DNA from 2 places in the Maricaulis virginensis genome. Region 2 is predicted to be linked to the other one. Evidence: predicted binding sites of a transcription regulator. Region 2 holds the regulator's gene; the other holds the start of a gene.
The links. Region 2 encodes LexA, which represses DNA repair genes until DNA is damaged. Its sites were predicted from a motif close to ATGTTCCNCTTGTGTTCC; they were not measured.
Positions count from the first base shown of each region.

Region 1: PKE71_RS04780 (VOC family protein) is a predicted target of LexA. The motif match lies at 13,000-13,017, and genes of this name have one in related genera.

Region 1 is NZ_BSFE01000002.1:266,716-282,123, forward strand. Features, by position in the region: gene PKE71_RS04695 (ArsR/SmtB family transcription factor) at 1-8, shown strand, start outside; gene PKE71_RS04700 (SRPBCC family protein) at 1-435, shown strand; gene PKE71_RS04705 (hypothetical protein) at 498-1,112, shown strand; gene PKE71_RS04710 (ribbon-helix-helix domain-containing protein) at 1,119-2,132, opposite strand; gene PKE71_RS04715 (DNA-3-methyladenine glycosylase I) at 2,238-2,906, shown strand; gene PKE71_RS04720 (hypothetical protein) at 3,006-3,311, shown strand; gene PKE71_RS04725 (DUF4169 family protein) at 3,489-3,671, opposite strand; gene PKE71_RS04730 (DUF3892 domain-containing protein) at 3,766-4,002, shown strand; gene fumC (class II fumarate hydratase) at 4,003-5,397, opposite strand; gene PKE71_RS04740 (RusA family crossover junction endodeoxyribonuclease) at 5,570-5,908, shown strand; gene PKE71_RS04745 (PaaI family thioesterase) at 6,968-7,453, opposite strand; gene PKE71_RS04750 (SspB family protein) at 7,453-7,950, opposite strand; RNA gene ssrA (transfer-messenger RNA) at 8,106-8,480, opposite strand; gene PKE71_RS04760 (TetR/AcrR family transcriptional regulator) at 8,696-9,499, opposite strand; gene PKE71_RS04765 (metal-dependent hydrolase) at 9,400-10,236, opposite strand; gene PKE71_RS04770 (outer membrane protein) at 10,379-11,050, shown strand; gene PKE71_RS04775 (DUF1254 domain-containing protein) at 11,091-12,497, shown strand; gene PKE71_RS04780 (VOC family protein) at 12,607-12,975, opposite strand; gene PKE71_RS04785 (helix-turn-helix domain-containing protein) at 13,118-13,570, opposite strand; gene PKE71_RS04790 (thymidylate synthase) at 13,858-14,724, shown strand; gene PKE71_RS04795 (nucleoside triphosphate pyrophosphohydrolase family protein) at 14,736-15,056, shown strand; gene PKE71_RS04800 (dihydrofolate reductase) at 15,020-15,408, shown strand, end outside.
Region 2 is NZ_BSFE01000004.1:203,445-218,852, reverse strand. Features, by position in the region: gene lpxB (lipid-A-disaccharide synthase) at 1-380, shown strand, start outside; gene gltA (citrate synthase) at 431-1,735, opposite strand; gene gltX (glutamate--tRNA ligase) at 1,763-3,193, opposite strand; gene PKE71_RS09430 (ComEC/Rec2 family competence protein) at 3,396-5,393, shown strand; gene lexA (transcriptional repressor LexA) at 5,748-6,443, opposite strand; gene trpC (indole-3-glycerol phosphate synthase TrpC) at 6,537-7,349, opposite strand; gene trpD (anthranilate phosphoribosyltransferase) at 7,352-8,371, opposite strand; gene PKE71_RS09410 (anthranilate synthase component II) at 8,643-9,233, opposite strand; gene PKE71_RS09405 (divergent polysaccharide deacetylase family protein) at 9,334-10,341, shown strand; gene trpE (anthranilate synthase component I) at 10,327-11,823, opposite strand; gene PKE71_RS09395 (peptidylprolyl isomerase) at 11,820-13,757, opposite strand; gene tpiA (triose-phosphate isomerase) at 13,947-14,696, shown strand; gene PKE71_RS09385 (response regulator) at 14,772-15,408, shown strand, end outside.

The DNA of each region.
Region 1 (15,408 bases), on a different contig from region 2:
ATGGCTGAGCCACGCATCGAGAAATCGCTGTTCCTCAAGGCGCCGCGCGAGCGCGTCTGGGACTTCCTCACCGGCCAGGACAATCTGGCGCGCTGGTTCCATCCCGTCGACCGGTCGCTGGACCGGCCCGGCCCCTACATGTTTCTCAAGAGCCTCGATGAACCCGAGCGGTGCATGTGGGGCGAGGTGGTCGAGGCCGAGGCGCCGGCCCGGCTGGTCTACACCTTCACCCATCAATGGCTGGGCGAACACGAGACACGGGTCGAATGGACGCTGAGCGAGGTCGCCTCGGGCACGCTGGTCAAGCTGGTGCATGACGGGTTCGAGGGTGCACCGGTCGATGTGTTCGAACAATTGTGCGGCCATGACGCCGGCTGGGACGAGCATTTCGTCAAGCTGCGGGTTCGCGTCACCGAACCGGCCATGGCCGGCTAGCCGCGCTGCTTGCCTCTCCCTGCGGGCACGCTAGGCTGCGGTGCCTGCAGGGGGAGAGCGGAATGTCCAGAACGATCTTGTTTGCGGCCGCGCTGCCCGTATCGCTGGCGGTCTCGCTGGCGGGCGGGGCAGCCGCCCAGTCGATCGACAGCGCCTATACGCACATCGACGAGACCTGCACCGAGCGGCAATTGCCCGACGAGCCCGGGGTCGAGATCCGGTGCGCCGGTCATGATGACTGGTCGTTTCAGATCGCGGCGGGCGAGCACGGGGCGGCGATCGCTTACGCCCGCGCCGGCGGGACGATGTCGGACTTCATCGCACCGCCCATGCGCGGCCTGTTCGGCGGTTTCAACGAAGTCGCCGAATGGCGGCTGCGCGATGGCGAGGCCTTCGCCACCATCCATCGCTATATCCACTACAATCCGCCGGAAATGCTGGAAGTGTCCGGCGGGCTGGAACAGCCCAACACGCTGATCGTCACCACGCTCGATCCGCGCGGTGCGGACACGGCCTGCGCCGTCGCTCATGTCGACGCCTCGGCGCTGCGCAATGCCAATCTCGTCGCCCGCGAGGCGGCCGACCGTCTGGCGCCGGGCTGGGATTGTTCGCAGGAACCAGTCCTCTTTGACGATACCAATCCGGACGTTGGAGCCTGGCTGGCGCGCAGCCACTAAATCCGACTAACGTCCGGCGCGCAGGCGTTCGAGCACCCAGACCCGCATGGACGAGGCCAGCGGATCCTCGCCGCGCGCTTCGTCGATCTCGGCGACCAGCCCGGCCAGCGAGCGGCCGTCCTCGGCAATGGCCCGGTCGATCTCCTCCCAGAATTCCGGTTCGAGCGACAGGCTGGTACGGTGACCGGCGAGGGAGAGCGAGCGTTTGACGAGCGGCATGCCCGGTTTGTCGCCCGGCGCGTGCGCGCTGGCAAGCGCGGGACGCCACAGAAGCGCCGCCCAGACCGCCGGCCCGGAAATCCCGTCGGCCGCCAGTCCGGTCTGCGCCTGGAACTGCCGGAGCGCGCGTTCTGTCGCGGGACCGAAATCGCCATCGATCCGCACATCGCATCCCGCCTGCCGCAGCGCATATTGCAGGCTGGCGACGGCCGGGCCGCGCGCGCCGCGCTGCAGCTCGGCCCGCGGCGCCGGGCTCCAGTCGAGATTGCGGTCCATCGCGGCGCGCACCCGGGTCAGCCGCGCGCGCCGGTCGGCAAGACCGTTGAGACCGCCATTGACGGCAAAGGTGACGGCAACGAGATCGTCGCGATCGGCATGGATGTTCAGCTGCCGGTCCTGCCAGTAGGCACAGGCCGTGCGCACAGCGATATCCGGATCCGCAGCGCGCCGGGGCTCTGCCTCCAGACCGATACCCAGCCGGCGGCCCGTTCGGCGATAATTGGTCCGTCCGGTCAGCTGGATCAGGCCGCGCCCCTTGTAGCGCACGCCGTCGCCGGGCCGGGTATTGCCCAGATCGGCCCGCCCCTCATAGGCGCGCCCGCTGGCATATTCGGTCAGGGTGGCGAAGCCGTCGCTCTCATGGGCGATCTGGGCGAGAAAATGCGCCTGCCGCAGGGGCGTATCGATCGCGGCCGCCGCCAGCGCGCCCGGCAGATGGGGCCGGATGGCGGCGATGATGGCGGCGCTTTGCGGGCGCGCTGACGCCACGGCGTCAAGGGCGGCGCGGTTGAGTTCTGGCATGTCCGTCTCCCGTTTCCATCCAGCCTAGGCCGGGCCAGAAGGGGCGGGGACAAGTTGCGCGCGGTAAAAACGATGCCATATCTGGCTGACGAGGGGAGATACGGAATGAAAAACTTCAGCGAGATCGAGGCGATGGCCCGGATGCATCATCCCGATCTGGACGCCCGTCTGGCGGCCCATGGCCACCTTCGCACCGCCCAGGAAATCGCGGATATCCCGGACGATCGCTGGCTTTCCACCATGACGCGCTGTGTCTTCCAGGCTGGTTTCGTGTGGAAGGTGATCGAGGCGAAATGGCCCGGTTTCGAGGCGGCCTTCGACGGGTTCGACCCGGTGACGGTCAGCTTCTATTCCGACGACGATGTGGCCCGGCTGGCCTCGGACGAACGCATTGTGCGCAACGGCCAGAAGATACTCGCCACCGTCCACAATGCCGGCTTCGTCGCCGACATTTCGAGAGAGCATGGCGGGTTCGGCCGCTTCATGGCGGACTGGCCGGCGAGCGATCAGGCCGGCCTGCTGGAGCTGCTGAAGAAACGCGGCTCGCGCCTTTCGGGCATGACGGCGCAGTATTTCCTGCGCTTTTCCGGCTGGGACGCCTGGATACTGTCGAAGGATGTCGGCGCGGCGCTGGTGAGGGAAGGCGTGGTCGACAAGCCGCCGACGTCGAAAGCGGCCATCGCAAGGGCTCAGGCGGCGATCACGGCCTGGTCGGACGAGAGCGGCAGGAGCCAGAGCGAGATCAGCCGCATTCTCGCGCTCTCGACCGGTTGATACCGTGTGCAGCAGCGTTAATTTCCTGATTACCGGATCGGGCAAACTTGTCGGGATCGATTTGGAGGCGTGACGCTACGCCTTGCAGGAGAAGCCGGAATGAACCGCTGGCACAAGCCGGTCGCCTTGTCGCGCTTCAACACGGAGATGGTCCCCGATGTACCGGGCGTCTATGTGCTGCTGCGGGACGAGCGGGACATTTCCTCGGTGTTGAAGATCGGTCCGGCCCGCTCGCTCCGCCGCGCCTTCGCCCGCGAGCTCGAACCCGCCGGTGAACGCCAGCCCGCAATCCCGACCGCGATGATGTTCCGTGAATCCCGCGCCGATGCGGAAGAGGCCCAGCGCCTGATCAACGAATACCGCCGCAAGCACGGCCGCGTGCCGGTACTGAACTCGCCGTTCTGAGATTTTCCTCCCCACGATGTGGGGAGGTGGATCGCCGCAAAGCGGCGAGACGGAGGGGCGCCGCGTAGCGGCGTTGTCTATGCGCTACACGTCACCGGCTCCCGGCGCTCCGCGCCGGCCCCTTCGACCCGATGCTGCGCATCGGCCCACTTCCCCACTGACGTGGGGAAGAAAGCGCTACTCCCCGTCGTCCAGCCTGTGACCGTCCAGCGTCTTCGCCGTCATCTCCGCCCGCGCTTTCGCCAGGTCCGAGACCGCTTTCGGCGTGCCGTGCTTCACACGGTTTGCCTCGGCGGCCGCGGCCTTGTCCTCGCGCTGTTTGCGCTTGCGATACTGGCGGAGATTGACGGGCTTGGTCATGGCATATTTTGTGTCTTGAGTTATTGTGAGCACATTATGTTGACATTCGGCTCAATTGTTCTCATTATGTTCTGTGTGGATGTAGGAGGCACTCATGGCAGATCAAAAACACATTGTAGACGCCCGCGCTGACAGTGAAGGCGACATCACTCATGTGCGGTTCGAGGGAAACCAGAACTTTACCAGCGTTGAACGGGCTATGAAGATGGCCGATCAGGGCAAGATCGACAATGCGCATACAGTTCGGCGCACGGGCGCCAAACCTCATTTGCGTTCCAACCCTGATGGGCGCCGCTCGAACAACCTGGACGATCTAGCGGGAGACCGCTGATCAGTCCTTCGGCCCCAGCATGTTTTCCGGGCGCACGATGGCGTCGAACTGTTCTTCCGTCACGAAGCCCAGCTTGACGGCTTCCTCGCGCAGCGTGGTGCCGTTCTTGTGGGCGGTCTTGGCGACGATGGTGGCGTTGTCATAGCCGATGGTCGAGTTGAGCGCGGTAACCAGCATCAGCGAGCGCTCCATCAGTGCCCGGATATTGTCCTCGCGGGCCTGGATGCCGACAACGCACTTGTCGGTGAAGGTGTTGGCGGCGTCGGCCAGCAGGCGGATCGACTGCAGCACATTGTAGATGATGACCGGCTTGAACACGTTCAGCTCGAAATGGCCTTGGCTGCCGGCAAAGCTGACCGTCGTGTTATTGCCCATCACCTGGGCGCAGACCATGGTCATCGCCTCGCACTGGGTCGGGTTCACCTTGCCCGGCATGATCGACGAGCCCGGCTCGTTCTCCGGCAGGGCGATCTCGCCCAGGCCCGAGCGCGGGCCGGAGCCCAGGAAGCGGATGTCGTTGGCGATCTTGAACAGGGAGACGGCGACCGAGTTGAGGGCGCCATGGGCCTCGACCAGCGCGTCCTTGGTGGCCAGCGCCTCGAACTTGTTCGGCGCAGTGACGAATTTCAGCTTGGTGAAGGCCGCGACCTCGTCGGCGAAGGCTTCGGCGAAGCCCTTCTTGGTATTGAGGCCGGTGCCGACGGCCGTGCCGCCCTGGGCAAGTTCGAGCAGGGCCGGCAGCGTCGCTTCCACGCGGCGGATCGAGTTCTTCACCATCGCGACATAGCCGGAGAATTCCTGGCCCAGGGTCAGCGGCGTGGCGTCCTGGGTGTGGGTGCGGCCGATCTTGATGATGTCCCTGAACTGGTTCGACTTGTCGTTGAGCGCGTTGTGCAGCGTCTGCAGGGCGGGCACGAGACTGTGCACCATCTCCTCGGCGGCGGCGATATGCATCGCCGTCGGGAAGGTGTCGTTCGAGCTCTGCGAGCGGTTGACGTGATCGTTCGGATGGATCGGATCCTTCGACCCCACCGTACCGCCCAGGATCTGGATGGCGCGGTTCGAGACGACCTCATTCGTGTTCATGTTCGACTGGGTGCCCGAGCCGGTCTGCCAGACGGACAAGGGGAAATGGTCGTCCAGCTTGCCTTCGGCGACTTCCAGCGCCGCCTGCGCAATGGCGTCGGCCAGCTCCGGTTCGATATTGTCCAGGCGCTTGTTGGCGAGGGCGGCCGAGCGCTTGACGATGCCCAGCGCGCGGATCAGCGGTTTGGGCATGGTTTCCGTGCCGATCGGGAAGTTGATCAGCGAACGCGCGGTCTGGGCGCCGAAGAGTTTTGTCGACGGGACTTCCAGGGGGCCGAAGCTGTCGGTCTCGGTACGCATCTCGCTCATCAGGGGAGGCTCCTTGCAGGCCGCATTGTGCGGGAGGAATATGGCTGTGATCCGGGGGAACGTGTATCACCGGCAGATGAACGATCAAGATAGCGATGCGCAAGGCCGCAGATCGGGTGCCCGCGGGGGGCAGGTGCAAAACTGGGTCGGTAGAGGGAAGGTTCAGGCATCGATGTCTGGCGATGAGCTCAATCTGCGCGTGGACGCACTGACCACGCAGTCGCGGCGTTTCAAGGCGCTGATCGGGGAGTTCTTCCGCCTCGAATTCAAGCGCGCGCGCCCGAAATGGGGGCCCTATGAGGTCGTGATCGAGATCCAGCGTACGCCCGACAGCCCCACACACGATGTCGACAATGTCGCCAAGGCGGTGCTGGACGCGCTGACCGGCGTGGTCTTCCACGATGACAGCCAGGTCGAACGCCTGCTGGTCACCAAGACCGAAGGCGAGCGCCCCCGTATCTGCGTCACTGCCCGTCCGATGAAGGATGTGAAAGTGCTCGAAGACGCGTAGGCGGGGCTCCTGCTTCTCCCTGACCGGGGAGAAAGGGTGCTGAAGCCACCCCCGCCCTAAACACCACGCCGCTTTTCCCGGCCGCACGCCCGGCGAAGGCCGGGCGGAGTGCCGGGATCCACCGGAAGCTCATCGCTTGAGTTGATCTCCGGTCGGTCCCGGATCTGCGGCCTGCCTGCGCAGGCCTCCGTCCGGGAAAAATGAGAGCGTTGGAAAAGAAAGTGAGAGTGCCCCTACAAGCACCGTCACCCTGACGAAAGTCAGGGCCCAGTTCATAAAGCTGGGTGCCCGCGATCTCGCACTTATCCCGCACATCGCCATTACGCAGACCGAGCCCGCCTGGCGAAAATATCCCTTTACGATCTGGGTCCTGACTTTCGTCAGGATGACGGTGCGTGGGGCGGATATTGGAAATTTATCCCCGTCCGCTCCAGCGCCCCTATACTCGCAGACGGTTTCCGGGATGGGAGGCATGAGCTCAGTCCCTTGTGCCCGGGAGCGTGCGGAGCTCGTCCGCGCCTGGTGGGTGACAGCATCAGGCTCCGGCGTGGCCATCTGCGGGGACACCGGCACAAAGCTCGACCGGAGCGTGCCTGCAGGTTTCGAGACGGGGCCCGCAAGGGACCCGGGTAAATCTCCGCGTGCGGGATGCCTCGGGCATCACCACCAAACCTTCAAATCCGGACACGATGTCCGCCGTGCATCCCGCACCCCTCTCATCGCTCCAGGGCGCAAGCTCGTGGAGGGTTTCATGCTGACACGCCTTTCCTCCCCATTTTATGGGGAGGTGGATCGCCGCAAGGCGGCGAGACGGAGGGGCGCCGCGTCAGCGGCGTTATGCTTGAGACAGGCTCCACCGCCCCCGGCGCTTCGCGCCGGCCCCTTCGACCCGCGGCTAACGCCGCGGCCCACTTCCCCACGATGTGGGGAAGAAAGAGAGTGTGGCGCTTTCCCCGGATTTATTCCGGGGTCTGGCGGCGTTTCAGAAAGAGGCTCAGCCGGACCTCGGCACAAGGCCGGGGGAAGTGGGGCGTGATGGGAAAGGGGAAACGCCGGAACTTACCCGGCCGCCTTGACGCGCCGGACCTGGCAGGTGGCGCTCGAGCGGGCGGCGATTTCGCCGGAGGGGGTCCAGATCGTGCCTTCCATGAAAGCCACCCGGCCGCCGATTTTCGTGGCGACACCGCGGGCCCGGCAGGGTTCGACGGGCAGGGGCGCAAAGAAGCTGGTCTTGATCTCCAGCGTCGGTACGCCGCACATGAAACGCTCGGACACCAGGACAGCCAGCGACATCACCTCGTCGAGCATGGCGGTGACGATGCCGCCCTGCACCGAATTGCGCAGATTGGCGAGTTGCTGCGTGGGATGGAAATCAGCCTCCAGCCAGCGCTCCTCGATCGAGAAATCGGCCAGCTGGAAGCCCAGCAGCTTGGAGGCATAGGGGTGATTGGCGCGCTGGCCGAGATAATTGCGGATCTGGTCCGCCGTCATCGGCTCGCGCGGCGTTCCGGCCAGATCCGGGGCGACCAGGTCGGGACCGGACATCACTTCTTGCGGAAGCTGTCCAGCGAGACGACTTCGGCGCCATCGCCGCCAGGGGCTTTCTTGTCGCTCTTGCCTGCCTTGCCGCCGGCGGCCGTCTTCGGCTTTTCGGGCGGGGGTGTATCGATCTCGTCCTCGGCCGGGTCCTGCTCGAACTGCAGGTGGAAACCGACGCTGGGATCGTGGAAGCGCGAAATCGCCGAATAGGGCATTTTCAGGTATTTCGGTACGCCGGAGAATTTCAGCGTCACCTCGAAACCCGTCTCGGTGACGTCGAGATCCCAGAACTGGTGTTCCAGCACGATCGTCATCTCTTCGGGATATTTTTCCAGCAGCGTCGGGTCGATATCGACACCCGGCGCCTGGGTGCGGAAGGTGATGTAGAAATGATGTTGTCCGGGCAGCCCGCCGGGGCCGGCCGCTTTCAGCAGAGCCTGACGGACCACGCCGCGAAGCGCGTCCTGCGCCATCAAGTCATAGCGCATCAGGTCCTTGGCCATGTCGATCTCCCCCGATCTCCCTGTAGAAAAAAGGGTACCCCAAGCCCGGGGCAGGTCAACGGATATCAACGGCTGGACTGCAGATGGGGCCGCGGCGTGGTGAAGGATGGCCTAACCCGCCTGCAGGCGCCGTGTGTGAAGTCTGTATGAGGATAAGTGGAGGCTTCTGTTGCCAGGCGCCTCCGGACCCCGCCTGGACCGGCTAAAGGGTCCAGGACTTTAAAGCGAGATTACCCGCGCTGACTACGCAGCGAGAGCGACCTCTTCAGCAAAGTTGTCGTTGGCAACTTTCATAAGCGAGCCTGTAACGGGCCTCACCCGGGCGAAAGCAATCCCCTTTACCCGTCCGTCGATCCTGTTTCGGCCCCATGCCAGCCCGGCCACTTGCTGAAGGTGGTGCAGGGAAGGATATGGTGGAGCCGCCGGGTACTGCCCCCGGGTCCGGTCCGGTTATTACGAGCGCGTTTATCGCCATAGTCGGCAAGCCGACACCGGGGAATATAGGCAGGAAATGTGGCGAGTTGAAGGGGCGGGTGCGGTTGCGGCAGGTATCATGCGGTGCGTCCGGCCGGCGCGGCCGGCATTCGATACCTTTGGAGCGGTCTGCCGCGCTTGGTCCGTGCCACGCGGAAGGCCCGCGATCACCGTCTCGATGGCAGCCGTGGCGGTCGCGGGTTTCACCGGCGTCGCGCCCCGCATGGGGAAGCATCTTTTAGCCCGCGAATGCAGAAACAAGCCGAACGCGTCAGCCGTGATCGTTCAGGGCGTCGTCCAGCAGTTTTTTCCAATGCTCGCCAAGCCAGATGGCGCCATTGGCATCATTGTCGGCCATGGACAGCGCAGACTGGATCGCGGGGCCGATGAGGCCTTCCCCGATCGCCGTCACGGCAAGATTATAGGTGATCAGCTGGGCCAGCCTCTGCGCGGTTTCTCCAGGCAGGTGCCGGGACATGTGGTCTGCCACGACGGCGGTCATGGCCGGCAGAGGCGCGGCGAAGTCATCCATGTCGCCGAGTTCGGTCGAAAGCGCGATCCAGCCGATGAGTTTGGCGTATCTTTCCGTTCGCAGGATTGAATGGATCCGGACCATGACGTTCTGTGCGAATATCAGGGGGGTGTTGTCGGCCTCTTCTGCCAGCGCGGCAAGCAGATCCCTGTGAAGCTCACCAAGCACGCGATCGGCAAGCGCACGCTTGATCTCCAGCACACCGCCGAAATGATGATAGACGTTGGATACAGCCAAATTCGCCTGATTTGCGAGAGACTGGAATTTCAGTTCTGACGGTCCGTATTTCAGGATCAGTATTTCTGCGGCCTGGAGGATTTCCTCCCGTGCTTCCTCCGGGGTGCGGCGCCTGCGTTTCGGTTTTGTCACATCTGCTCCCCGGTCCTGGCCTGCATTGAAGGCGCGTGAAGATGCAGAACGCGCATTGATCCAGGCCGAGTACGCTATTCCAATTCGAGAGCCAAGGCATTCTCGGCGGCCCGCATTCTCGCCCTGTTGTCGCGGTCCCAGGGATGGAAGCCGGGTCGGAAATAGGCCGCCCATTTGAGCATCATTTTACGGAAAAGACCCGGATTGCCCCACAACAGCCAGTTCAGCCGTAGCCAGGACGCGGCCGATCCGCCCCGCCCCGCATCGGCGAGCAGGACTGAGAACAGCCTTTTCATGTGAGCCAGAAAAAGGACGGTGACGATGGTCATCGTGCGGACGCGGACCCAGTAGGCCCGTCCGTTGGTGACCTCCTGGAACACATCGAATGCGACACCCTTGTGTTCCGCTTCCTCGATGGCGTGCCAGAGCCAGATATTCCGGTATTCCGTTCTGGCCTCTTTGAGAAGATCGGGATTGCAGAGCAACTCGTCGGCCAGAATGGCCGTAAAATGCTCGAGCGCACAGGTCGCGGCGAGCTGTTCGAGGTCCGAATACCTGTGCTGTGCCCATTCAAAGCGTTCCTGCGTCTCCCGCTGCAGCATTGCGGCCCGGCACCCTTGTGTTTCCATTTGCTGGTTGTAGCGCACATGTTCGCGCGTATGCATGGCCTCCTGTGCCATGAAGGCGCCTACCTGGGAGTCGAGCGGTTCGCCCGAAATACGGGGCCGGAAGCGTTTCACGCTTGAGATAAAAAAGCGCTCTCCAGCCGGAAATGTCATCGAGAGTGCGTTGAATATCAGCGATTTCAACGTGTCTCCGCCAAGCCAGTCGCGCTCCTGGACATCGGAGAACGCAAAGTGCCGGTCACGGGGGGTGATGCGGATCGATCGGGAAATGTCTCTGGATTTCATGTGCCTGAGCCTTGTTTCGGGTCCGCGGGTAGCGGCCGACGCAGTCATCATAGAATTATAGAAAATATTTTCAATATATCTTGTCGAAAATATTTTCGGCAGTAAGCTCGGCCTCTCATCCGAATTGGGAAAGGACATTTCGATGAAGAGGTATCTGGTATCCGGTGTGTGTCTGGGTGCGGTGCTGACAGCACCGGTCAACGCCTGGCAGTCTGGCTTCGAGGGGCGCCCCTATCTGGAAGTTGGCCCGACGCTTCTGCTGACGGAACTGGAAGGCGAAATCGACGATCTCCTGCTGGAGGACAATGTCAGCCTGAATGCAGTTTCCTTGCGGGGTGGAGTGGGTATTTCGGAATATCTTGCGATCGAGGCTGATATCGCAATCGGCGCGTCCGGTGAGACTCTCGACGAGACCGTGTCGGTTTACGGAATCGAGGGGGAGTTCAACGGCGATGTGGACGTCAACTACATCGCCGGTGTCTATGTGCGCGGTCACGTTCCGGTGACAGATGACGGTCGCCTGAGGCTGTTTGCCCGGGCCGGATTTGTGACGAGCGAGATTCAGGCCGGCGGAACCGTTACGGCAGAGCTGGACGAAGCCCCGACCTTCACGTTTTTCGACACCGAATTCACCCTGCCCGGATCCTATTCCGCAACCGGGACCTACACGGCAGAGCGAAGCGGCCTGGTCGGTGGCGGCGGTGTGGAATACCAGCTGAACCACGCCTTCTTCATTCGCGGTGAAGCCACCTATTTCGGCCTGGAGGACGCCCCGACCGTGGCCGGGACGCTGACCGTCGGCCATCGCTTCTAGCGCGTTGCATCACGACACAATAACCCCTCAGGAGACGATCATGACAAACATGCGCATGGCGTGCGCCATGGCGATCGTGCTGACGCTGGCGTCTGTTGCCGGCGTTGCGGCGCAAACCGGCGATGCGACGGGTCCGCGCCTGTCGGTCCGCACAACATTCATTGCGTCGGAAGGCTATGTATACGGGTTTCCCCTCCTTCTCATGGACGAAACCCGGCGTGCCGCGACCGAGATACCCTATGTCTGCGGTCTGGGTGGTCCGGAGAATGCTTTCACGCATTTGCTCGATCCGCCGGGGCCTGACTTCAGGGCCGTCGTCAGGCCGAATGTCGATACGCTCTATTCGTCCGCTTTTCTCGATCTGTCAGCTGACGCGATGGTGCTGGACGTGCCGGAAGTGCAGGACCGCTTCTACCTGATGGCAATGCTCGATGCCTGGACGAATAATTTCGCCGGACCGGGCAGCCAGATGAATGGCGGCGAAGCGACACGCTATCTCATCACCGGGCCCGACTGGGCGGGAGACGTTCCCGCCGGTATGCAGCACATCGAAGCCCCGACCGATATGGTCTGGATCATCGGGCGTACCGAATTGAAGGGACCGGACGATCTTGAAGCGGCCAATCGGGTTCAGCAATCGTTCAGGCTGAGGCCGTTGAACGGGCCGGAGCCGGTCCGTTCCGAGGAAGCCTGCCAGCCGATCCTGGACAGGGTGTCTCCCGAGGACACGATACGCGCGCTCTCGGGGGCCGAATTCTTCCAGCGGCTGGATGCGCTGATCGCGCGCTACCCGCCTCCGGCGGCGGACACAGGCAAGCTCGAGACGCTCGGCCAGATCAATGTCGGCCCCTACGCCAATGGCAGGATTGACGATCTGTCCGAAAACAACCTCGAAGCTCTGGATCGTGGCGTCGAGCGCGGGCAAAGCGCGATGGATGCAGGATTTTCCTTCGCCAGCCGCGGGACATGGACGCCGGACCCCGAGCGTGTGCCTCTGGGCGATTACGGCGATCAATTCCTGGTCCGCGGTATCGTATCGCAAATCGGGTTTGGCGCGAACCGCAATGAATTTGCCGTCTACCAGAATGCAAGACGTACAGCGCGGGGCGGTGCGCTGGACGGCCGTGAAGGCGTCTATCGGCTCGTCTTCGACAACGGAAATACGCCGCCCGTGGGGGCGTTCTGGTCAGTGACTGTGTATGACGGTGAGGGCTTTCTGGTTGCGAACGCCCTGGACCGGTATGCCCTTGGAAGCAATTCCGATCTCCAGGCCGATGCGAACGGCGATGTGGTCATCACTTTCGCGAGGGAAAGGCCCGACGATGTTCCTGTCGAGAACTGGCTGCCGGTACCGGACGGGCCGTTCGAAGTGACCTTGCGAATGTACTGGCCGAACGACGCTATTCTGGACGGTCGATGGTCCGCGCCGGCGATTTCCCGCCAGTGAGGATTTCCTGCCAGTGAGGCGGTGACATGCCCCTGGCGCTGCAACGCGGCGGGAAAACCCCCGGTGATCGATCCGATCACCGGGGCCGTTCCGGTCAAAGCACTGCAAACTACATGCAGAAGACATTGAGCTTGTTGCCGTCCGGGTCGCGGAAATAGCCGGCATAGAAGCCGCTTTCGCCGCGCGGGCCGGCCGGGCCCTCGTCCTGGGCACCGAGCTCGATCGCCAGCTTGTAGACCTTGTCGACCTGGGCGCGGTCCTTGGCCTGGAAGGCGGCCATGACGCCGTTTCCGACCGTGGCCGTATTGCCGTCGAACGGCTTGGTCAGCGCAATGCCGCAACCGCCATCGGCCGTGCCCCAGGCGATGAAAGTGTCTTCCTCCATGAAGCGGCCGGCGCCGAATTCGGCGCAGAGCTTGTCATAGAAGGCGGCGGCGCGGGGCAGGTCATTTGTCCCCAGTGTAACATAACCCAACATGTCGATGGTCCTCCATTACGGGGGTTGTTCCCCGATTGTTCCGCCCGGCAGGCTATCGCAACACGGTGCCTTGGCAAGCCGGAAACGGCAGGCTGCGGGATTACTCCTGCCAGTACGGTGTCCGGAGCGCCGGCCAGCCGGTTCAGCCGGCCGCATGCTGGTTCTGGTAGCGGGTTGCGAGTTCGACGATGACGGTGGTGGCAATGTGGGCCGCTGCGCCCACCGTCCACCAGATCGACGCCCACAGCATGACGGAGGTGCCGGTGCCGATATTGATCCCGGTGAAAATGATCATGCCGAGCACATAGCTGGCCAGGTGGATCCACAGGGAGAGCCGCAAGCCGGCCGTCACCCTGGCGTTCTTGGTCCGTATCGTGCGGGCCGCTTCCTCTTCCGGATCGACGCACAGCGCCAGGGCATCGACCTGGAAGGCCGCGGCCAGGGCGGTGAGGGAATCGCGGGATGCCTGCTCGCCATTCTCGATCCGCTGCACGGTGCGAAGTCCGATCCCGGCCAGTTCGGCCAGATGTTCCTGCGACCAGTGCCGCTCTTCGCGCCAGCGCTTGATCTTTGCTGCGTCTGCCTTGAAAGCCATGTCATTCTCCTTGAGACCTGTTGTAATCGGATGAGCGGGATTGACCAGAGCGGCGGCCAAAGCGCCACGCCTGCCTTGTGTCACGGCCCCGCCAGATGCCCGCCACCGGCCCGCCAGTTGCGCGCTGCAGGGCGTACGGGGCCGGCGGGCACCGAAGCGGCGGGAAGTCTTGAGGCTTGGCCGGTTATCCCCGGCGCGTCGCTGCAGGCAGGCTCACGGCAGTGCCTCAAGCGGTTAGACTTGGGGGGATCGAATCAGTCGAGTTGCGCGGATCGCAGGAGGAATTCATGGCGGACCTGGCCTTTGCGGATAGCCGGCCGGAAGCGGCGGGTGCGGGCAGCCTGCCCGGCTCGGCCGCGGAGCGCGCCTACCTCGATCTTCTGCGCGATATCCTGGAAACGGGCGCCGAGCAGAATGACCGGACCGGTGTCGGCACGCGCTCGGTCTTCGGTCGCCAGCTGCGCTGCGACCTGTCGGAAGGCTTTCCGTTGCTGACGACCAAGAAGGTGCATTTCAAGTCGATCGCGATCGAGCTGCTCTGGTTCCTGCGCGGCGAGACGAATGTGCGCTGGCTGCAGGAGCGCGGCGTGACGATCTGGGACGAGTGGGCCGACGAGAACGGCGATCTCGGACCGGTCTACGGCAAGCAGTGGCGCCGCTGGGAAGGCCCGGACGGCACTGAAATCGACCAGTTGTCCAATATCCTCGAACAGATCCGCAACAATCCGTCCTCGCGCCGGCTGATCGTGTCGGGCTGGAATCCGGCCGATGTGCCCAACATGGCGCTGCCGCCCTGCCACACGCTCTACCAGTTCAATGTCGCCAACGGGAAACTCTCCTGCCAGCTCTACCAGCGCTCGGCCGACATGTTCCTGGGCGTGCCGTTCAACATCGCCTCCTATGCGCTGCTGACTGCCATGGTGGCGCAGGTCTGCGGGCTGGAGCCGGGCGAGTACATTCACACATTCGGCGACGCCCACATCTATTCCAATCACATGGACCAGGTGGAGGAACAGTTGTCGCGCACGCCGCGTCCGCTGCCGCGCCTGTCGCTCAATCCGGAGGCAAAGGACCTGTTCGCCTTCGAATACGACGACATCACCCTGGAGGGTTATGACCCGCACCCGCGCATCGCTGCGCCGGTCGCGGTCTAGGGGGGGGCGGGATGTCCGGTCCGCTGACCGATCTGGGCGCGCAGATCGCACAGGTCTGCGACATCTATGCGCGAAATTACGGTATCGACCGGTCGGGCGACTGGTATCTGCTCAAGCTGCAGGAAGAGATGGGCGAGCTGACCCAGGCCTATCTCGACGCGACCGGCCGTTCACGCCGCCCGGCCGACGAGGAGGCCCGTACGGCACTGCGCCGGGAAATGGCCGATGCGCTGGGCATGCTGCTCCTGCTGGCGCGCTCCGAAGGCGTCGACCTGGACGCGGCGGTGCAGGAAAAATGGCTCAGCTGGCTCGACAAGCCGGTGTCGGCATGACCGGCACGATCGTCCCGAAAGTCTGCCTGGTCGCGGCGCGCGGCCGCAATGGGGTGATCGGTGCCGATGGCGATCTGCCCTGGCGCCTGTCGTCCGACATGAAGCTGTTCCGCGACACGACGCGCGGCAAGCCGGTGATCATGGGACGCAAGACGTGGGAGAGCCTGCCGCGGCGGCCGCTGCCAGGGCGCCTCAACATCGTGATCACTCGCCAGTCCGGCTATCAGGCCGAAGGCGCCACGGTGGCCGGCAATTTCGGCGATGCGCTGGCTGCGGCGTTTGCAAAGGCCAATGAGGATGGTGTCGACGAGGTGTGCGTCATCGGCGGCGCGCAGATCTACACCGCCGCGCT
Region 2 (15,408 bases):
CCGCGGCGGACGCGGCGCTGGCCTGTTCCGGTACGGTGGTGACCGAGCTGGCGACCGCCGGTGTGCCCACCGTGACGAGCTATCGGCTCGGCTGGATCACCTGGGCGCTGGCCCGGGCCTTCAACCTGATGAAGGCGAAATATATCAGCCTGGTAAATATCTCGGCGGATGCGGAACTTGTGCCCGAACTCGTCCAGACCCGCGCCACCGGCGCCAATCTGGCCGAGGCCGTCGGCGCCCTGATGGACGATGCCGGACGCCGGGAAACGCTGTCGCGCAAACTCATCGAGACGACCGCGCGGATGCGCGGGGACGGCAAGGCCAGCGACCGGGCCGCCGATGCGGTGCTCGAGACGCTGGACGGGGCCACCGGACAATAAAAAAAAGGCCGCTCCGGAGAGCGGCCTTTTTATGTCTCGGACTTCAGCGTCTAGCGCTTGGAGAAATCCACGTAATCGCGCGGCGTGGCGCCGGTGAAGAGCTGGCGCGGACGGCCGATCTTCTGGGACGGATCCTCGACCATTTCGGTCCATTGCGCGATCCAGCCGACGGTGCGGGCCAGGGCGAACAGAACGGTGAACATCTCGGTCGGGAAGCCCATCGCCTTCAGCGTGATGCCCGAATAGAAGTCGATATTCGGATAGAGCTTCTTCTCGACGAAGTACTCGTCTTCCAGCGCGATGCGCTCCAGCTCCATGGCGACCTGCAGGGTCGGGTCGTTGCGCACACCCAGCTCGTCGAGCACCTGGTGGCAGGTGTCGCGCATGACCTTCGCGCGCGGGTCGTAATTCTTGTAGACCCGGTGACCGAAGCCCATCAGGCGGAACGGATCGTCCTTGTCCTTGGCGCGCTTCACATATTCCGGAATCTTGTCGACCGAGCCGATCTGGTTGAGCATGTTCAGCGCCGCTTCGTTCGCGCCGCCATGCGCCGGGCCCCACAGCGAGGCGATGCCCGAAGCGATACAGGCGAACGGATTGGCACCGGACGAACCGGCCAGGCGCACCGTAGAGGTCGACGCATTCTGCTCGTGGTCGGCGTGCAGGATGAAGATCTTGTCCATCGCCTTGGCGAGTACGTCGGAGCCCTTGTAGTCCTCGGCCGGCACCGCAAAGCACTGACGCAGGAAATTCCCGGCATAGTCCATGTCGTTGCGCGGGCTGATGAAGGGCTGGCCGATGGAGTATTTGTAGGCGCGCGCCGCGATCGTCGGCATCTTGGCGATCATGCGGTGCGACGCGATGGTGCGCGCCTCCGGATCGTTGATGTCGGTCGAGTCGTGGTAGAAGGCCGACAGTGCACCGACCGTGCCGACCATGATGGCCATCGGGTGGGCGTCGCGGCGGAAGCCGCGGAAGAACTGGTCGAACTGGTCGTGCAGCATGGAATGCCGGCGGATCGTCCAGTCGAAATTCTCGAACTCGTCGGCCTTGGGCAGCTCACCGTGCAGCAGCAGGTAGCAGACTTCCATGAAGTTGGAGCTCTCGGCCAGCTGGTCGATCGGGTAACCGCGGTAGAGCAGGGTGCCTTCGCCACCGTCGATATAGGTGATCTGGCTTTCACAGCTCGCCGTCGAGGTGAAGCCCGGATCGAAGGTGAACAGGCCGGTTTCCGCATAGAGTTTGCGGATGTCGATCACATCCGGGCCGATCTCGCCGCTCAGCACCGGCAGGTCGACGGACTTGCCGTTATACGAGAGCGTGGCCGTGCCGTTCGGTTTGGCTTTGTTTTCCATCACGTCATCCCCTGGGTTCGCGGCCGCTTACGCGTCCGCCATCATCTGGTCCTTGATCCGATCGAGCGCTTCGCCGCGGCCCAGGAAGGCCATGACAAGCGACAGATCGGGGGCGGGGGCCCCGCCGGTCAGGGCCGCACGCAGCGGCTGCCCGACCTTGCCGAAGCCGACCTCCTCGGCTTCGGCGAAATTCTTCAGTTCTGCGGCCAGCGCCTCGTCTGTCCAGCCATCCAGATCGCTCAGACGGGTGAAGAGCCGGTAAAGACGCTGCCGGGCCTCGTCGTCCAAGGGTTTGGCGGCCTTGCCTTCCAGGCGGAACGGGCGGGGTCTGAGCAAGAAATAGCTCTGCCGGGCGAGTTCTTCCAGTGTCGCCGCCCGTGTCTTCAGTACCGGCATGGCGGCCAGAAGTCGCTCACGCGTAATCTGGGTATCGGCGATGCGGTCTTCAAGCACATCGAGGAAGGGCATCACCAGTTCGACCAGCCGCACGTCGGCGGCCCGGGCCATGTGGTGCCCGTTGATATGGTTCAGCTTGTCCAGATCCATGCGGGCCGGCGCCTTGTTCAGCCCGTCCAGCGTGAAGGCGGCAATCGCCTCCTCGTCGCTGAAGATTTCCTGGTCGCCATGGGCCCAGCCCAGTCGCAGCAGGTAGTTGCGCAGGCCTTCGGGCAGATAGCCCATGTCGCGATAGGCTTCCGCGCCCAGCGCGCCATGGCGTTTGGACAGTTTCTTGCCGTCCTGGCCGTGGATCAGCGGCACATGGGCAAAGACCGGACGGTCCCAGCCGAGCGCGTCATAGATCTGGCTCTGGCGGCCGCCATTCACCAGATGGTCGTCACCGCGCACGATGTGGGTGATGCCCATATCGTGATCGTCGACCACCACGGCAAGGTTGTAGGTCGGGCTGCCGTCCGAGCGCAGCAGGATCAGGTCGTCGAATTCCTTCGCGGCCCAGCGCACCGTGCCCTGCACGGCATCGTCCAGCACGACATCGCTGTCCGGCGCGCGGAAGCGCACGACGAAGGGCGTGCCTGCCGGGGCTTCACTGGCCGGGCGGTCGCGCCAGGGCGAGCGCAGGGCGCGGCCCTCGGCAAAGGCCTGGTCGCGCAGCACCTGCACCTCTTCGGTCGTGCAATAGCATTTGAAGGCCTTGCCGGCGGCCAGCAGCTCGTCGACGACCTCGACATGGCGCGGGGCGCGTTCGAACTGGGAAACGACATCGCCGTCCCAGTCCAGACCCAGCCAGGTCAGGCCCTCCAGGATCGCGTCGATCGCGGCCTGGGTCGAGCGGGCGCGGTCGGTATCCTCGATGCGAAGATAGAAGGTGCCGCCGTGATGGCGGGCGAAGAGCCAGTTGAAAAGCGCGGTACGGGCGCCGCCAATATGCAGGAAGCCCGTCGGCGACGGGGCGAAGCGGGTGCGGATGGGCTTGTCGTTGTTTTGCACGTGCGAATTCATGCTGCGCTGCGGGATGGGAAAGTCGTGTTAGCATGAATATCAGCTTTTGCGATAGACCGAAGGCTGCTTCGTGCTTCATCTCGCCGCAAGCTTGCCCCGACCGGCGGCAGGCCGCTTTAAAAAGCCGGTATTGAGCACCGGGACTGAAAATTATTTCAGTCCTGCTATCCTCTTCGCGCTCGGGCTGGCGGCGGGGGCATCCATGGCGCTGGCGACCCCGCTTTCCGCCGGCGTGCCGGTGCTGGCGGGCGTGATCCTGGTGGTTGGCCTTGCCGCTGTTTGGCGCGGCCCGGACCGGTTCCGGCGTCTCGCCCTGCTGGCGGCTGTCTTCGCCGCGGGGCTTCTGGCGGGGCAGATGCGGACCGAGGCGCGGATCGCCGGCGCGGCCGCCATTCCCGCGATCGATACGCGCAATGATGTGGTGCCGCTAACCGGCTGGCTGGGCGCGATCGAGCGCAGCGGCAGCGGCCGGCAAAGGCTGATGATCCGGGTTCCGGCCGAAGCGGAGACGCCTGGCTATTCGGTGCGGGTGCTGGGCGATCCGGGGGAATTGCGGCCCGGCGATCCGGTTTCGGTGGAGGCGGTGCTGTCGCCGCCGCGGCCGGCCGCGATGCCTGGCGGCTATGATTTCGCCTTTCACGCCTTCTTCGCCCGCATTGCAGCGACCGGCTATGCCGTCGCACCAGCGCAGCCAGGGCCACAGGTCGAGGCGGATCGTGCCCGGCGCTGGATCGCGCAGCTGCGCTGGCGGATGGCTGAGCATATCGCGCGGCGGCTTCCCGGGCGTTCGGGCGCGCTGGCAGCGGCCCTGCTGACCGGCGACCGCTCGCGGCTGGACCCGGCCGATGTCGACGCCCTGCGCAATGCGGGCCTGGGGCATATGCTGGCGATTTCCGGCATGCATATGGGCCTCTTCGCCGGCGGCGTGTTCTTTGCCGTGCGCATGATGGCGGCCGGGCTGGGCGGCTGGTCACGGCGCCACGATCCCGCCATCCCGGCCGCGCTTGCAGCCCTGATCGCCGCCGGGCTCTATCTCGCCGTGTCGGGCGGTGCCATTCCGACCCAGCGCGCCTTCATCATGACGGTCTCGGCGCTGGGCGCGGTCCTGGCCCGGCGCCGGGTGCTCTCCTTCCACACACTCGCCATCGCGATGACGGCCGTCCTCCTCCTGACGCCGGAGGCCGTCGTCACACCGGGCTTCCAGATGTCCTTTGCCGCCGTGGCCGCCCTGATCGCTGCAGCGCAGGTCTGGCAGGCGAAACGCCCGCCGCCGGCACCGCTCGATCCGGGCCGCGGCTTGCGGCAGTTCTTCGGCGGGCTGGGCATGACCAGCCTGGTCGCCGGTGTCGCGACATCGGGCTTTGCGGCCTTTCACTTTCACCGGATCGCGGCCTGGGGGCTGATCGGCAATCTCATCGTCATGCCGGTCTTCACCCTGCTGGTGATGCCGGCCGGCGTGCTGGCGCTCTTCCTGATGCCGCTCGGCCTGGACGGCGTGCCGCTCGCCCTCATGGGGCTGGGGCTCGATCTGGTTCTGACACTGGCCCACATGGTGGCGGACTGGCCGGGTGCGGAACGCACGATACCGTCAGCGCCGGGATGGGTGCTGGCGCTCTATGGCTGCGGATTTGCCATCGCGTGTGCTGCGCGGGGACTGTGGCGGGTGCCGGGCATCGGCGTGATGCTGGTCGCGATGGCGATCTGGGCGACCGGGCCGCGGCCGGACCTCTTCGTCACGCGCGACGGCGTCGTGCTGGCGCAGGATGAAGACGCGGAGGGCTGGGCGGTCAGCGACCGCCGGCGCGGCCGCTTTCCGGTGCGGGTCTTCCTGGAGGCCGAGGGCGAAAACGAACGGCCGGACCGGCTTGCACTGGCTTGCGATGGCACCGGATGCGCCGGGCAGACGGCCGGTGGAACTGTCTTCAGCCTGCTCGAGAGTCTCGATGGTCTGGCGGAGGATTGCCGGCTGGCAGGACTGATCGTGACGCGGCTGAACATCCCGGAACACCGGATCCGCAGCTGCGCCGCCCGCGTGATCGACGGCGGCGTGCTGGCACGGCAGGGCGGGGCGTTGATCCGGGAAACGGCAAGCGGCGAGCTCGTCATCCGCCATGTCCTGCCGCGCGATATTCGCTCACCCTGGCACACACGCCGGACGACGGAATCCGGGCATTTCAGATCGCCGGGTCATATCAGGTAGCCGGGTCATATCAGGTAGACTGGGGAGGGCGGCCCGACCGGCAATCGGCTGGCAGCAATCGGCCGCTAAATGGCACCTCGGCCCGCGCGAGACGGGCGGGCGAAGGCCACCGCAGACAGTGACCGGCCAGCACCCGCCAGCATCCGACGCGCAGCCGGCGCGGACGGTATTCGTTGAAGTCCGGGATCAACTGTCCCGCAGCACAGCTGGCAGCTTGCTTTCGCGGCTGACGCCGACAGCGCGACAAGCCATCAGGCCCAGAAGATCAGCGCGCCACAAAGACCCGCCTCCCGACCGCGAGCACGGTCTGGGAGCACGGTCTGGAAACAGCGCCAGAACCAGGTGCCTGCCCCGTCAGTGATACTTGCGGATCAGGCCGACCAGCAGCCCCTGCACCTTGACGCGGTCGGGGCCGAAGATTCGGGTTTCGTATTCCGGATTGGCGGCTTCCAGGGCGATCGAGCCGCCCTTTTTGCGCAGGCGCTTCAGCGTGGCTTCCTCGTCATCGACCAGGGCCACGACGATATCGCCGGTGTTGGCGGATTCGCAGCGGCGGATCAGCACGGTGTCGCCATCGAGAATGCCGGCCTCGATCATCGAATCGCCCTTGACCTCGAGCGCGAAATGCTCGCCGCCGCGGATCATGTCGGCCGGGATGGGCAGACGGTCGGTCTCGTGCTGGATCGCGGAGATCGGCACGCCGGCCGCGATGCGTCCAAGCACGGGGATTTCCACCGTGGTTTCGCGCTCGCTGTCTTCCGGCTTGTTGAAATTGGCGCGAACGACATTGGGGCCAAGATCGCCCGACGGCACCGGCGCCTTTGCGCTGGCAGCGGATTCGGGGAGTTTGAGCACTTCCAGGGCACGCGCCCGGTGCGGCAGACGCCGGATGAAGCCGCGCTCTTCCAGCGCCGTGATCAGCCGGTGCACACCGGATTTCGAGGCCAGTTGCAGGGCCGCCTTCATCTCGTCGAAGGAGGGCGAGACGCCCGTTTCCTTGATCCGTTTATGGATGAAGAGCAGGAGTTCGTTCTGTTTCCGGGTCAGCACGGCAGGCCCTCGTCTGGACGAATCCCGGCGCTGTTCAAGCCGGGAACAAATCAGGAATTCTGCCGTTTGTTCTATAAGTGTTCCTGATGCGCGTCAAGCGTCGCCGGGCGGGGTCATGAGGGCGCGGGTCGCGGCTGCGACATCCTCCTGTCGCATCAGGCTCTCGCCGACCAGCAAGGCCCGTGCTCCGGCCCGCTGCAGGCGGCGCGCATCCTCGGGCGTGAAAATCCCGCTCTCGCCAACCAGGAAACGCCCGGAGCCGACATGCGGGGCGAGGCGTTCGAAGGTTTCCAGCGAGGTCTCGAATGTACGCAGATTGCGGTTGTTGATGCCGACCAGCGGCGCGTTGAGATCGAGCGCGCGCTCCATCTCGGCATCGTCATGGACCTCGACCAGAACATCCATGCCCCAGCGTCCGGCCTCGTCGGAGAGCCGCCGGGCCGTGTCGTCGTCGACGGCGGCGAGAATCACCAGAATCGCGTCCGCGCCCAGCATGCGCGCTTCGGCGACCTGGTAGGTGTCGTACATGAAATCCTTGCGCAGGGCGGGCAGGGCGACCGCGTCGCGGGCGGCACCGAGAAAGGCATCGGCGCCCTGGAAGCTGGGACCGTCGGTGAGGACGGACAGGCAGGTTGCACCGCCCGCCTCATAGGCACGGGCGAGGGCTGGCGGATCGAAGTCGGCGCGGATCAGCCCCTTTGACGGGCTCGCCTTCTTGATCTCGGCGATGAGGCCCAGCCCGTCCGTGCGGGCGGCGGCTTTCAGCGCGTCGAGAAAGCCGCGTACCGGCGCGGCATCGCGGGCTTTCGCCTCGACCTCGGCAAGCGGGCGTTCGGCCTTGCAGGCCTCGATATGGGCGCGCTTGTAGGTGCCGATGCGGGCGAGTGTGTCGGGTGTGTCGGTCATGATCAGGCTTCACCCCGGGAAATGGCAATCATGCGGTCGAGCGTGGTGCGGGCGCGGCCGTCGTCAAGGGCTGCGGCGGCCAGGCCGGCGCCCTCGGCAATGGTCGCGGCCTTGCCGGCCACCAGCAGCGCGGCGCCGGCATTGAGCACGACGATATCGCGGAACGGCCCCGTCTCGCCGTCGAGCAGGCGGTTGATCGCGGCGGCGTTATAGGCGGGATCGCCGCCGCGCAGGTCTTCCTCGGACGCCAGGGCAATGCCGGCCTCGCCGGGATGAAAGTCGAAGGTGTCGATCCGGCCCTGGCGCAGTTCGGCGATATGGGTCGATGCGGTCGTGGTAATCTCGTCCATCCCGTCGGCGCCGCAAATGACCAGTGCGTGCTCACAGCCCAGATCGCGCAGCGCCTCGGCCATGGGGACCAGCCAGCGCCGGTGATAGACGCCCAGCAATTGACGCTTCACCCCCGCGGGGTTGGAGAGCGGTCCGAGCAGGTTGAACACCGTGCGCACGCCCAGGGCCTGCCGGGCCGGGCCGACATGGCGGACGGCGGAATGGTGCGCCGGAGCGAAGAGGAAGCCGGCGCCGGCCTCGTTCAGCGAGCGCTCGACCCGCTCCGGCCCGCAATCCAGATCGATCCCGAGCGCCGCCAGCACATCCGAGGAGCCGGATTTGGACGAGGCGGCGCGATTGCCATGCTTGGCGACGATGGCGCCGGCGCCGGCGGCCACGATCGCAGCGGCGGTGGAGATATTATAGGCGCCCTTGCCATCACCGCCCGTTCCGCAGGTATCGATGGCGCCCTCAGGTGCCGTGATCCGCGTCATGCGGGCGCGCATGACGCGGGCACCGGCAGCGATATCGGCGGGGGTCTCGCCCTGGGCCGCCAGCCCCATCAGGAAACCGGCAATGGCCGGATCGGAGGCCTCGCCGTCCATCAGCTCGGCAAAGGCGCCGGCGATGGCGTCACGGGACGGGCGTTCGGCCCGGCTGAAGGCCTGGAGGCAGGTCGACAGAAAACGCATGTTGAACAGGGTCCGGTTCGGAAAGGTCTCGGGGCAGGGCGGTCAGTCGGTCAGGCCGGTTTGCGCCAGCATCCCGTTGCGGCCGCCACGTATCGAACGCGCGCTCCGCACATCCACGCGCCGTTCACCGCGCGGGCGGCGGTGCGGACAGGAGCGGAGGATGTGGAACAGATCGGCATACGTGTCTGAAGACCGGTGATGAACTTCGCGAACCCGTTGCGAATAGCGTGCACAGGCGGGCGAGGCAATCGCCAGCCGCGCCGGAGCGCACCTAGGCCGCAGCCGCGTGCGGTTTGCGCGTCATGGCCAGGAAGTTGGCCAGAAGGTCGTGACCGTGTTCCGAGGCAATGGATTCCGGGTGGAATTGCACGCCATGCACGGGGCGTTCCCGGTGGGCCAGCCCCATGATCTCGCCATCGCTTGTGCGCGCGGTGACGCGCAGCACGTCCGGCACGCTGTCGGGCTTCACGGCGAGGGAATGATAGCGTGTCGCGGTGAAGGGATTGGCGAGGCCGGCAAACACGCCGGTTCCGTCATGCTCGATCGGACTGGTCTTGCCGTGCATGATTTCCATCGCAGAGACGACCTTGCCGCCGAAAACCTGGCCGATCGACTGATGGCCGAGGCAGACACCCAGGATCGGCAGGTCGGACGGGGCTTTCTCGATCAATCCCAGACAGATGCCGGCGCGGGCGGGGTCGCAGGGACCGGGCGACAGCACGATCCCGTCCGGGGCGAGCGCCAGGGCTTCCTCGACCGACATTGCGTCGTTGCGAATGACGCGAGTCGTGGCACCCAGTTCCTGGAAGTAGTGCACCAGGTTGAAGGTGAAGCTGTCATAATTGTCGACGATCAGAAGCATGGCTCTCTCCGGTTGGCGGAAATCTAGGCGGTCCGGCCCGTTGCGCCAATCCCGCGGGCTGTTTAACGCCGGTTTAAGCCCTTTGGAGCGTGGTTAACGCATGAAACCCGATCAGCGCCCCCTGATTCGCAGCACGAGCTCTGCCGTGCCGGCCTTGGCCGGCGCGCTGGTGGCGTTTGCCTATCTCGTTGGCGCTGTGGTGTTTTCCCTGGCCAGCCAGTCCGGCGAAGCGGATGCGGGCGTGGTGGAGCCGGTCATTGCCGTTGCAGATGCGGCGGTCGTGATTCGCGAGCCCGCCCATGCGCAGGGCGGTGCCAAGTCGGTCCGGACATCAGAAACCGCGCGCACCCGGATGGCCCCGGCGAGCAGCGATATCGACACCGTCGACGCCTTCCTGCCCACCGGGCCGCGCCTGGCGATCGTGATCGACGATGTCGGGCTGGATCTGGCCGCCGCGCGCCGCGTCATCGCCCTGGATGCCGGCGTCAGTATCGCCGTTCTGCCGTATGCCGCGGCTGCCGCAACCGTGTCGTCCGAGGCCTCCGCCGCAGGCCATGATGTCCTGCTGCACATGCCGATGGAGCCGGTGGGACTGGCCGATCCGGGACCGAACGCCCTGCGTGTGGGCATGAGCGACAGCGATCTTCAGGCGCGGGTCCGCTGGGCGATGAGCCGCGTGCCCGAAGCCGTGGGCCTGAACAATCACATGGGCAGCCGCTTTACCGCCGATCCGCGGGCGATGCGTGTGGCCCTGTCGGCCGTTGCCGACCGCCAGCCGCTGTTTCTCGATTCCCTGACGACGGGCGAGAGCCGCGGCCAGGCTGTGGCAGCGGGGCTGGGACTGAACGCGCTGCAGCGAGATATCTTCCTCGATCACGTCCAGACGCCGGCCGAGGTCACCGCCCGGCTCGACGAGGCCGAAGCGCTGGCCCGCTCGCGCGGCTGGGCGATTGCCATTGGCCATCCGCACGACACCACGCTGGATGTGCTGGAAGCCTGGATCGCGGGTGCGCGGGAGCGCGGCGTGGAATTCGTCACGGTGACGACCCTGTCCGGCCAGATCGCCCGCACTGCCACACCGACGGCCGACGCCTCAGCCCTGCAGTGAGTCTTCCGCGGCGCGGAACAGCGCGGCGGCCTTGTTGACGGTTTCCACCCGTTCCGATTCCGGATCGCTGTCGAGCACGACGCCGGCTCCGGCCTGGACGTGGATCCGTCCGTCCTTCACCACCGCCGTGCGCAGCGCGATACACGTATCCATGCCGCCATCGGCCGAGAAATAGCCCACCGCGCCGGAATAGATGCCGCGGCGATGCGGCTCCAGCTCGTCGATGATCTCCATCGCCCGCACTTTCGGCGCGCCGGACACCGTGCCCGCGGGAAAGCCTGCAAAGAGGGCCGAGACCGCGTCTTCACCCTCGGCCAGATCGCCTTCGACATTCGAGACGATGTGCATGACGTGGCTGTAGCGCTCGACGATCTCGCGCGAGGTGATGCGTACCGAGCCGGGCTTGGCGACACGGCCGACATCATTGCGGCCCAGATCCAGCAGCATGAGGTGTTCGGCGCGTTCCTTCGGATCGGCCAGCAGATCGGCTTCGAAGGCGTCGTCCTCGGCCGGGGTCTTGCCGCGCGGACGCGTGCCGGCGATCGGGCGGACCGTCACCGTACCGTCGCGCAGCCGCACCAGGATTTCCGGGCTGGAGCCGACAATCTCGAAACCGTCAAAGCGGAAGAAGAACAGGAAGGGCGAGGGGTTCAGGCGCCGCAGCGAGCGGTAGAGCCAGAACGGATCGGCAGGATAATCGGCGGAAAAACGCTGGCTGGGCACGATCTGGAAGGCGTCGCCGGCACGGATATAACCGCGCGCGCGGTCGACAGCTTCACGGTAGGTGGCATCGTCCTGGTTCGAGGTGAGTTCGCCGAGCGCACCGTCCGCGGCGGCCATGTCCGGGGTTGCGCCGGCAAGCGCATCCAGCGCCATCTGCATGCGCTCGACGGCGGCGTCATAGGCTTCGCGGGCGGAATACTCGCCGGGACGCACCGGGCTGTAGACCTGGATTTCCTGCTTCAGCGCATCGAACACGATCATGACGCGTGGCCGCAGCAGACAGCTTTCGGGCACGTCCAGCGGGTCCGGCGCGGCGTTTTCCGGCAGGCGTTCCAGATAGCGCACCATGTCATAGCCGACATAGCCGAACAGGCCGGAAGCCAGCGGCGGCGCACCGTCGGGCAGGGGACAGCGGGCATCCTCGATCACGCGCCGCAGCGCCTGCATGGGCGGTTCGTCGACAGGGGTGAATTCGCGGCGGGCCACGGCGAGCCCGCGCGCTTCGGAGACCTGGCCGTTGCGGCATTGCCAGATCAGGTCGGGATCGAGGCCGATCGCCGAATAGCGGCCGCGCCAGGCGCCGCCTTCCACCGATTCCAGCAGGAAGGTGTCGGCCCGGTTACGGGCGAGCTTGAGATAGGCGGCGACCGGCGTCAGCAGATCGTCCACACGCCGGGCCTGGAGTACCGCGGTTTCGCCGCGCTCGAACGCGGCGGCGACGGTTTCGAAGTCCGGCGAGACCGTCGCGCGTACGGTCATGGCTGGGCCGACTGGTCTTGGCCGAGGGCGCGAGCAAAAAGCTGGCGATCGACGGCGCCGTCATTCAGCCCGTATTCCTGCTGCAGGGCCTGCTGCAGCGAGATCAGGACATCGTCACCCATCTCGTTGGCGAGCTCTTCCTGCATCGTGGCTATCTCGCTTTCGGAGATCGCGCTCGTGTCCGCCGGAATGATCTCGTCCACGCGGACCAGCGCATAGCTGCCCGTACCGGTCTGGACGCTATCCCAGACGCCCGGTTCGAGGCTGAAGGCGCGGCTGACGACATTGCGGCCGAAATTCGGAGCCGTGGCGCTGCGCGTCGTGGTCGTGCTCTCGGTACGGCCGCCGGTCGTCAGGGCGACGACGTCGAGCGGTTCGCCGGCCTGCAGCTGTTCCAGCGCCTCGTCGGCACGGGCGGAGAGTTGCGTGTCGACCTGGATCTCGCGCCAGCGCGCCTCGGCGACATCGCGGACATCGTCCAGCGCACGCGGCGCCGACGGGATGATCTCGTCGACGCGGACGGTGAAATAATCGGTCTCGTTGTATTGCTCGAGATCGATGGCAAAGCCCTGGGACTGCTGGAACGCCGTCGCCAGGATATCGGGACCCAGCTCGGTATAGCGCTGCATGTCGATTTCCAGGCTCTCATCGCGGCCATACTGGTCGAGCGGCGCATAGACCTCGATCGGGGTGCCGGACTGGGCGGCGGCCTGTTCCAGCGTCGAACCGCCGGCGCGCGCTTCCTCGAAAGCGGCGATCTGGTCGTAGAGCGCGTCCAGCGCGTCGGCACGGGCGGCCTCCTCGCGCAGCTGCGGCAGCTGTTCCTCGAAGGTCGGCAGCTGCGCGTCTTCCGACATCGTCACGAGAACAGCATTCCAGCCGAACCGGCCCTCGACGGCGGCGGTCGCGCCTTCGCTCATGCCGAACACGGCCTCGGCGACCTGGCTGTCGGGAACCTCATAGGCTTCCACTTCTTCCAGCTCGACCGGTTCGCCCAGCCCCATATCGGCCGCGATCGCTGCGGCGGTCTCGCCGGCTTCCAGGCGGGAGGCGACGGTCTGGGCGGTCGCTTCGTCGGCAGCCGTCAGCTGCACGAAGGAGCGGCGGGCCGGCGTGCCCAGCTGGCCGGTCTCGACCTGGTAGTCATAGGTCTCGCGCAGCATCGTCTCGTCGATCTCGATATCGCGCAGGAAGTCGGCAAGGCGGAAGCGGACCAGGGTGATGGCGCGGAATTCCGGTGCCGTGAAGACCGGCAAGCCGTTGCGATCGGTCATGTCCTGGTTGTCGGCGATGAAGCTTTCCAGCTGTTCCTCGGTAGGATCCTCGATCTCGTCGGCGGTCGAGGCATCCAGCAGCAGCGCCGTGATCCGGCGGCGCTCGCGGCGCACTTCATAGCGGGTCTCGGCGAGGAATTCCGGCGCCGGAACGGATCCGGCCAGGGCAAAGATCAATTGCTGGCGCAGAAGATCGCCTTCCAGCTCGGAGCGGAATTGCGCTTCGGTCATGCCGTTATTCTGCAGCACGCTGATCATGGTGCTGTAGTCGAACCGGTCGGTGACCGGATTGCGGAAGGCCGTCTGGCGTGCGGCTTCGTCGACCAGCGCATCCGGCGAGATGGCGAGACCGAGCTCGCTCGCTTTCGCTTCCAGCGCCGCGAAGGTCGTCAGGCGCTGCAGCACCTGCTCGCCCAGACCGAATTCCAGCGCCTGTTCGCGCGTGATGTCGGGATTTTCCGTCTGGACGCGCTGCAATTCGCGTTCGAAGGCCTGTGCGACCTCGCGCACCGAAACCTGCTGATTGCCGGCGACCACGACCGCGGTCCCGCTGCCGGTGAAGATGCCGCCCACGCCTGTAAATGCAAAGGCGAGCACGATGAGAAGAATGATCACCAGGGCAAACGGCGATTTGGCGAAGGACCGGAATAGGGTCAGCATGGTCAGCAGGGCCTCAGATCAATGTCGCGCGGAAGGTAACGGGGCGGATTCAGGGTCGCAAGCGCCAGTCGCGGTTGCAGCACTTGCAGCGCAGCCGTCGGGCGCAGGTGCGGTTATTGCCCCGGACGCCGGAGCCGACTAATCCTCGGCAGGCTCGGGGCGGAGCCAAAGACAGGCATGGGAGGGGTTATGCCGAGACAGAAACTGATCGCCGGCAACTGGAAAATGAACGGTCTGGCGGCCGATCTGGAATTTCTCGACGCAATCGGACCGGCCGCGGCGGCAGCGGATGCCGAGGTCCTGATCTGCCCGCCGGCGACGCTGCTGGCGGAAGCCGCGCGCCGGGCAGGGGCTCACGGGATCATGGTGGGCGGGCAGGACTGCCATGCTGCCGTGTCGGGCGCCCATACCGGTGACATTTCCGCCGCCATGCTGCGCGATGCCGGCGCCAGCCATGTGATTGTCGGTCACTCCGAGCGCCGTTGCGATCACGGCGAAAACGACGGCATTGTTCGCGACAAGGCCGTCGCAGCGCTCGAGGCCGGTCTGGTCCCCGTCATCTGCGTCGGCGAAACGCAACAAGAGCGTGAAGCCGGCCGGCAAGAAGCCGTGATCGCGGCACAACTCGCCGGATCCCTGCCGGAAAACCGCGGGCAGCGGGAATTGGTCATAGCTTATGAGCCGGTCTGGGCGATCGGCACCGGGCTGACGGCTGAGCCGGAGGATGTCCAGGCCATGCACGCCTTCATCCGCAGCCGGCTGCCCGACCCTGCCAGCACACGGATTTTGTACGGCGGATCGGTGAAGCCGGACAATGCTTCGACGCTGCTCGGATTGCCGGATGTCGATGGCGCCCTGGTGGGCGGTGCATCGCTGAAAGCCGATGATTTCATACCGATTATCCAGGCCGGCTGTCGCGAATCACAACTATTCCGGTAAGCGGATCGAAACTTCTTTCTGCGCAGTGTTCCGGTTCGACGATACCTGTCCGCCGAACCGGGAGCTTCTCAGCGCATGGCCGAAACCGACTACGCCCGAGCGTCCGTCCTGCTTTTCGACCCGGTTCACGTGAACCAGCGGACGACGCGCTATGCCCTGTTCGAAATCGGCTTCCGGCAGATCGAGTGTGTCTCCTCGCTTCGGGAGTTCAAGTCGACACTGGCGGAGACGGCGCCCGCGCTCGTGGTGGCCGAAACCAGCGCGACCGATACGGATATCTTCAATCTCGTGCGGGCGGTGCGCCGCGGCGATCTGGGCAATAACCCGTTCTCCGTGATGCTGCTGACCACCTGGAGCCGCGACACCTCCCATATCCGCAAGGCCATCGAGTGCGGCGCCGACGACGTGATCGTGCGGCCGTTCTCCACCATGTTTGCGGAAGAGCGGGTCAAGACGCTGATCAAGAACCGCAAGGAATTCATCGTCACCAGCGACTATATCGGTCCTGACCGCCGCAAGGATACCGAGCGTTCGTCGGATGCACCGCCGCTGAAAGTGCCGAACTTCCTGCAGGCAACGGTCGAGAATGACTACGAGGCGCTGAACAATGCCAATCAGTGGATACGCGAAGCGCGCGAGACCGTGACGGCCGAGCGCCTGCGCCGTCTGGCGATGCGGATCGTGATCACGGTCGAGCTGCAGATGTCCAAGG